DNA from 3 places in the Aquamicrobium sp. NLF2-7 genome. Region 3 is predicted to be linked to each of the others. Evidence: riboswitches for the same ligand, from Rfam matches in the RefSeq annotation. Region 3 holds a riboswitch; each other region holds the start of a gene.
The links. Region 3 has a riboswitch for thiamine pyrophosphate ahead of thiB (thiamine ABC transporter substrate binding subunit). Riboswitches for the same ligand answer to the same signal wherever they lie in the genome.
Positions count from the first base shown of each region.

Region 1 (2,258 bases), 1.1 Mb from region 3:
TGTCTCGACCAGTGTGCCGAAGCGCACCAGCGAAACGCCGGCATCATGGTCGAGATAGAGATTGGGCTGATAATGGATGCCGATCTCGGCCTTGCCGGAGGCCACCGCGCGCGGCACGATCGAGGGATCGGCAGGCGGCACAAGCTCCACCTCAAGCCCCGCTTCCTCAAACAGGCCGAGCTCCTTTGCCACCACCAGTGGCGCATGGTCGGGGTTGACGAACCATTCCAGCATCACGGTGAGCTTGTCGGTCGCATGGGCGGCGCCTGCGGTTGTGACGGAAAGCAGAAGCGCGAGCGCGCAGGATCGGATCATGAGGATTTCCTTTGCTGATGATGGGAAGAGAATCCGCCTTCGCGCGCCCAAGGCGTGAGAAGGGGGGCAAGGGCATCGACGGCCCGCCGTAACAGGAGGGTGAGGGCGGCGATGACGGCCATGGCCGCGAACATGGTGTCGGTCTGCATGCGGGCATTCGCCTGAACCATGACGAAGCCGAGCCCTGCCGATGCGCCCACCCATTCGCCGATCACTGCTCCCAGCGGAGCAAGGGGGGCGGCGACCCGCAACCCGGAAACCAGTGCGGGAATCGCCAGTGGCACGCGCAGCAGAAACAGCGTCTGGCGGTGGCTCGCCGGGGTGAGGGCGGCGGCATCGACGATTTCCGGCGGCGTGCGCCGCAGCCCGTCCGCAAAGGCGGAGGCCACGGGAAAGAAGATGATGAGCGCCGTCATCACCACCTTGGAGGTCATGCCGAAGCCGAACCACAGCACCAGCAGCGGCGCGATGACGAAGACCGGAAAGGCTTGCAGAACCAGCACCACGGGCCAGACCGCGCGGCCAAGGCGCGGAAAGCTGGCGATGGCAAGCGCGGTCGCCACGCCTGCGAGCGTACCAGTGACGAACCCGGCGGCGATCTCGGCCAGCGTCACCAGCATGTTGTCGAAAAGATAGAGCGGCTGCCGCTGGAAGGCGGCCGCGACGTCCAGCGGCGCCGGCAATATGTAGCGCGGCGGGGCAAAGGCCATGACGATGGCCTGCCATGAGGCCACCAGCACCAGCGTGGTGCGCAATGCTGCCAGAACAGCCGGCATGTCGCGATTCCCTAGAAGCGGAATCGTGTCGGCGGGCGGAATTCGTATCGATGCTGCATGGCGATCTCCCGACTTGTCATCATGGAGATCCAGGTGTGCGAAGAATTGGCAGGATTGCCCGAAGGCCCTTGTTCCGTTCCTACGCCGGCATAACCCGGATCAGGTTCAAGGGTCCGGCTCACTGCCATCTCAGCGCCGTACGGCGCCCCCCTCGGAATGAAGCCATCTATGTTTCAAGCGCCCGGTTCTGTCAAGCGACGTTGCCGCTGGCCAGTGAACGGAAGGGGGCTGTCATCAGCCCGATCGCGAGCTGTCATCGCGCTGTAACGTGCGGGTCCTAGCTAGCGGTTCTCTTTTTTGAGTTTACGGAGAACCCGATCATGCGAAGCCTACTCGCCATTCTGACCGCAACAACCATACTGGTTCCGGCCGTTGCCGGCGCCGCCACGGTCTACCCGCTCGACAGGGCAACGATTCTCACCGCTTCGCCCTTCGACGTGAAAGTCGAGTTCGATGGTGTTGTCGCGGGTTCCGATGTCACCGTCACCATCAACGGCAAGCCGGCCGCGGAAGTTCTTGGCAAGGAAGCCACCTTCATCGAGAAGGAAGACGGCGTCGAGGCTTCTGCCGTGCGTCTGGAAGGCGTGACGATCACCGAGCCCGGCACCTACACCGTGGTCGCCAAGGCCGGCGACGATGAGAAAACCGTGACCTGGGAAGTTTATGGTACGGCGACCGAGCCCAAGGCGAAGAATGTGATCTTCTTCCTCGGCGACGGTCTGTCCGTCGCCCATCGCACCGCCGCGCGCATCATGTCCAGGGGCATGACCGAGGGCAAGGCCAATGGCCGCCTCAACATGGATGATCTGGATCGCATGGCCTTCATCGGCACCTCGTCCACCGAAGCGATCGCCACCGACAGCGCCAACACCATGTCGGCTTACATGACCGGCCACAAGAGCGCCGTGAACGCGATCGGCGTCTACGCCGACCGTACCGCCGATCCGTTCGACGACCCGAAGGTCGAGACGCTGGTCGAGGCCCTGCGCCGCCAGACCTCCAAGTCGGTCGGTATCGTCACCACCTCCGAGCTTCAGGACGCGACGCCGGCAGCGCTCTTTTCCCACACCCGTCGCCGCGCCGAGAAGGCGGCGATCAACACTCAGA
Region 1 covers NZ_JAKSED010000001.1:3,070,050-3,072,307, forward strand. Annotated here, with positions in the region: gene MIC97_RS15100 (ABC transporter substrate-binding protein) at 1-312, opposite strand, end outside; gene MIC97_RS15105 (ABC transporter permease) at 312-1,091, opposite strand; TPP riboswitch at 1,211-1,313, opposite strand; gene MIC97_RS15110 (alkaline phosphatase) at 1,472-2,258, shown strand, end outside.
Region 1: another riboswitch for thiamine pyrophosphate. It lies ahead of MIC97_RS15105 (ABC transporter permease); the one in region 3 lies ahead of thiB (thiamine ABC transporter substrate binding subunit).

Region 2 (2,258 bases), 420 kb from region 3:
GGTGGATCGGTCGAGCATGCGATATCGCAGCGTGCGGCCTGACGATGCATCCATCCGCGAGGCCATGAAGAAGCTGGCGTCCGAACGGCGGCGCTTCGGTTATCGCCGTATCCACGTCATGCTCGACTGGCAGGGGATCGTCATGAACCTGAAGAAGCTTCGGCGTCTCTACCGGGAGGAGAAGCTGACGGTGCGCAAGCGTGGCGGCCGAAAGCGGGCCTTGGGCACGAGACGTCCTCTGGCTTTGCCGTCGCGTCCGGGCGAGCGCTGGAGCCTGGACTTCGTCAGCGATGCCTTCACCGACGGTCGCCGCTTTCGGGTCCTGGCCGTCGTCGACGACTTCACCCGAGAATGCCTATGCCTGGTTGCCGATACATCCCTGTCAGGCGCAAGGCTTGCCCGCGAACTGGACAGTCTCATCGCCAGACGCGGAAAACCGAGGACGATTGTCTCGGACAACGGGACGGAGATGACCAGCATGGCCATCCTCAAATGGTGCCAGGAGGCCAAGGTGGAATGGCATTACATCGCCCCCGGCAAGCCGATGCAAAACGGCTTCGTCGAAAGCTTCAACGGCAGCTTCCGCGATGAGTGCCTGAACGAGACGCTGTTCTCGTCGCTCGCTCAGGCCCGCGCCGCAATCACTGCATGGAAGGAGGATTACAACAGAAACAGACCGCACTCGTCGCTGGGCAACATCACCCCCAACGAGTTCGCAATGAAAATAGCTATGGAAAAACAGGCCGCATGACGCCAGATTGAAAACCCAAGACTCTCCTGAAAACCGGAGGGAAGATGGGTCTCAGGTCATTAGCTGTGCAATCCGATGTGGCGGCGATGGTGGCTTTATCGTTTCAAGGCGTGAATTGCCGATCCGGTCTGTCGCTTCGTGGTGACAGGCAGCGTCCGATCGCCTACAAGGAACATTCACCAAGGGGAGCCTCGACAAGGGGCTGAGAGACCGCTGGCGCAAGCAGTGCGGTGACCCTTCGAACCTGATCCGGATCATGCCGGCGAAGGGATGGCGAATGTTGATGCTGTCTTTTGCCGGCCTCCATGCGAGGCCGTACATGCCACAAACAAAGCCCGAAATTTACGGTCTCGCTGTCTGCCATGAAAGGACGGCAAGATGACCGAACGCTTTTCCGAAACACTGAGGCTTGCGAGCGAACCGCTCTGGACACAGGCGGTAAGTCACCGTTTCGTGGGCGAATTGTTCGCCGGCACGGTTCCCGATGCCGTGATGTCGTCCTATCTCGTGCAGGACTATCGCTTTCTCGACAGTTTCCTGACCCTTCTTGGGGCAGCGATCGCCACCAGCGACAGTTTTGAGGCGCGGCTGCGGTTCGGTCGTTTCATTGGCATGGTGGCGGGGGAGGAGAACACCTATTTCCTGCGGGCGTTCGAAGCGCTCGGCGTCGATGAAGGCCAGCGCGCAGCCATCCCCGATACCAAGCCGACCGCCGGGTTCAAGGCGATCATGCGGGAGGCGGCAGCCACACGCTCCTATGCGGCTGCGCTTTCGGTTCTGAACGTTGCGGAATGGCTCTATCTCGACTGGACCATGCAGGCGCCCCATCCGTTGCCGCAGAACTTCATTCATGCGGAATGGATCACCCTTCACGACAATACCGATTTTCGCGATTTCGTTGGCTTCCTTCGGGGGGAGCTGGATCGCGTCGGGCCGGGCGAAGCCGAAGTGAGCCGCGATTTCTTTCAAAGGGCCGTGAAGCTCGAGCTGGCCTTTTTCGATGCAGCCTACGAGCAGGGAGAGTGAAGATGGACGTTTTTGATCGGCTGAAACAGGCGGCGGATCAGGATTGGCAAAGCTATGTCGATCATCGGTTCGTGCGCGAGCTGGGCGCAGGCACGCTGCCACAGGCGGCCTTCAGGGCTTATCTGGTGCAGGACTATCTTTTCCTGATCCAGTTTTCGCGCGCGTGGGCGCTTGCTGCCTATAAGAGCCGGACGATACCGGAAATCCGCGCCGCGCAGGCTGGTCTTTCAGGCATCCTCGACGAGACCGAGCTGCATGTGCGGCTCTGCGGCCGGTGGGGGCTGACGCCGGAGCCGCTTCACTCCGTGCCGGAGCATCAGGCGACGGTCGCCTATACGCGCTTCGTTCTGGATTGCGGCGCTGCAGGTGACCTGCTCGACCTGCATGTGGCTCTTGCGCCCTGTGTTATCGGCTATGCCGAGATCGGCAAGGCGCTGACCCCGAACGGCATCGATAAGATCCCGGCGGATCATCCCTATCG
Region 2 covers NZ_JAKSED010000001.1:1,599,329-1,601,586, reverse strand. Annotated here, with positions in the region: one part of gene MIC97_RS07835 (IS3 family transposase) at 1-751, shown strand, start outside; TPP riboswitch at 924-1,039, shown strand; gene MIC97_RS07830 (TenA family protein) at 1,130-1,777, shown strand; gene MIC97_RS07825 (TenA family protein) at 1,780-2,258, shown strand, end outside.
Region 2: another riboswitch for thiamine pyrophosphate. It lies ahead of MIC97_RS07830 (TenA family protein); the one in region 3 lies ahead of thiB (thiamine ABC transporter substrate binding subunit).

Region 3 (2,258 bases):
AAGAAAGTCGGCGAAATAACCGGCGCGGCCATAGAGCGCCAGCACCCCGAGAGCGGCCACCAGAGCCGGCAGCGCCAGCGGCACGGCGAAAAGCTGAAGGATCAGCCCGCGCCCCGGAAAATCCGGATGGCGCACCAGAGCCCGCGCCACGAACAGCGCCGGCACAACCGACAAAAGCGTCGACAGCAGCGCCTGCCACAGCGTGAATCGGGCCACCCTGAACAGGTAGGGATCGAAAGCGGCAATCGCGCCGGAAAGATCGCGTGCGCCCTCGACGATCAGCCCGGCGAAGGCGCCGCCGATCAGCAGCGAGATCGCCGTCAGCGCTACGATGCCGGCGGCGACGCGCGGATCCCTGTATGCAGAGGCGGCGCGATCGGCCAAGTTTTCTTACCTGCCCATCACGGACAGCCACTCGTCCACCCATGCCTTGCGGTTGTCGGCGACCTCCTGCGAGCTGAATTGCAGGGCCTTTGCCGGCTTCACGAGCTTGTCGAAGGCAGGATCGAGCGGCTTGTCGGTCTTCGCCGCCGGATACATCCACTGTGTTTCCGGCACCGCGTCCTGAAAACCCGGACCTGTCATGAAGGCGAGGAACTTTTCGGCCAGCGGGTTCTTCGCTCCGGTAACGGTGATGCCGGCCACCTCGACCTGGAGATAATGCCCTTCGGCGAAGGCGGCGGCCTGATAACGGTCGCTCTTGTCGGCGATCATGTGATAGGCGGGCGACGTCGTGTAAGAGAGCACCATCGGCGCCTCGCCCTTGGTGAACAGCCCATAGGCCTCGCTCCAGCCCGGCGTGACCGTCAGCACGCGGCCCTTCAGCTTCTCCCATGCTGCACCAGCCTCGTCACCATAGACCGAGCGCACCCACAGAAGCAGGCCAAGGCCCGGCGTCGAAGTGCGCGGATCCTGAATGACAATTTTCTGCGACGCATCTCCCTCGACCAGTTCCTTGAGGCTGGCCGGCGGGTTGGGCAGCTTTTCCGTATCATAGACCACCGCGAAATAGCCGTAGTCATAGGGCACGAACATGTCATCGTCCCAGCCGCCCGGAACGTTGACCTGCGGCGTCGCGCCATTGGCGACAAACAGGCCTGTGCCCCGCGCCTCGGCGGTAAGATTGGTGTCGAGGCCGAGCACGATGTCGGCCTTCGTGGACGCGCCTTCGAGCTTCACCCTGTTGAGCAGGGCGACCCCATCGGCCACCGAGACGAAATCGACCTCGCAGCCGCATTCGGCCTCGAAATTCGTCTTCACCTGCGGGCCGGGACCCCACTCGGCGGTGAAGCTGTCATAGGTGTAGATGGTGAGCCTGCCTTCCGCCGAAGCGGGCGCGGCGGCCAGCAGGGCCGCGACTGACAGAAAGGATAAGAGCATCGTGCGCATCGGCGCCTCCTTGGTTGCGTTTCAGGGGGTCGAGGCGCCGGATCTCCGACAGCTTCTAATCCCTCCGCCGGTACAAACCGGATCAGGTTCAGCGGGTTGGCGTGGTCTCGCCTCTCAGCCGGGCCGCGATGACGCGTCCGGCACCCCGTTAGAGCATCTTCAGAAATAGGCCCCCATGCGGCGGGAAGCAAGAGCGACGCCCCGCTCTTCCGTTCCTCCGGCGGGACTGCTAATGCCCTGATCCCATGAGCCGATACACCATTCTTCTCGGCGGCGAGCTTGTCCGCACCCCCGCCCTTGACCGCCAGATCGCCGGCACGCGCGTCATCGCCGCCGATTCCGGCATTCGCCACGCCGAGGCGCTCGGTATCGTTCCCGAACTGTGGGTGGGCGATTTTGATTCCGCGCCGCCGGACCTGCCTGAGCATATGGCATCAGTGCCGACGCGGAAATTCCCATCCGACAAGGACAGCACCGACGGCGAACTGGCGGTGGACATCGCCCTTGAACAGGGCGCCACCGCGCTGGTGCTGGCCGGCGCTTTCGGCGGCGCACGCGCCGACCATGCGTTCCTGCATCTTGCGCTGGCGCTGCGGCTGGCAGAGGCGGGAACAGAGGTGCTGCTGACCAGCGGCACGCAGGAAGGCCGCCCGCTTCCCCATGGCAGCACCACAATCTTCGATTATGCGGACGGAACGCTGTTCTCGATCCTCGGCTTTTCGGACCTGACAGGCCTGACGGTTGAGGGCGCGAAATGGCCGCTTGAAGCCGTGCGCGTCCCGTTCGGTTCGTCGCTGACGATGTCGAACGAGGTGCGCGGCCGGCTCGGCGTGGGGCTTGAACAGGGCCGCGCCCTGCTCGTTGCCCAC
Region 3 covers NZ_JAKSED010000001.1:2,014,490-2,016,747, forward strand. Annotated here, with positions in the region: gene thiP (thiamine/thiamine pyrophosphate ABC transporter permease) at 1-384, opposite strand, end outside; gene thiB (thiamine ABC transporter substrate binding subunit) at 391-1,389, opposite strand; TPP riboswitch at 1,432-1,547, opposite strand; gene MIC97_RS10025 (thiamine diphosphokinase) at 1,635-2,258, shown strand, end outside.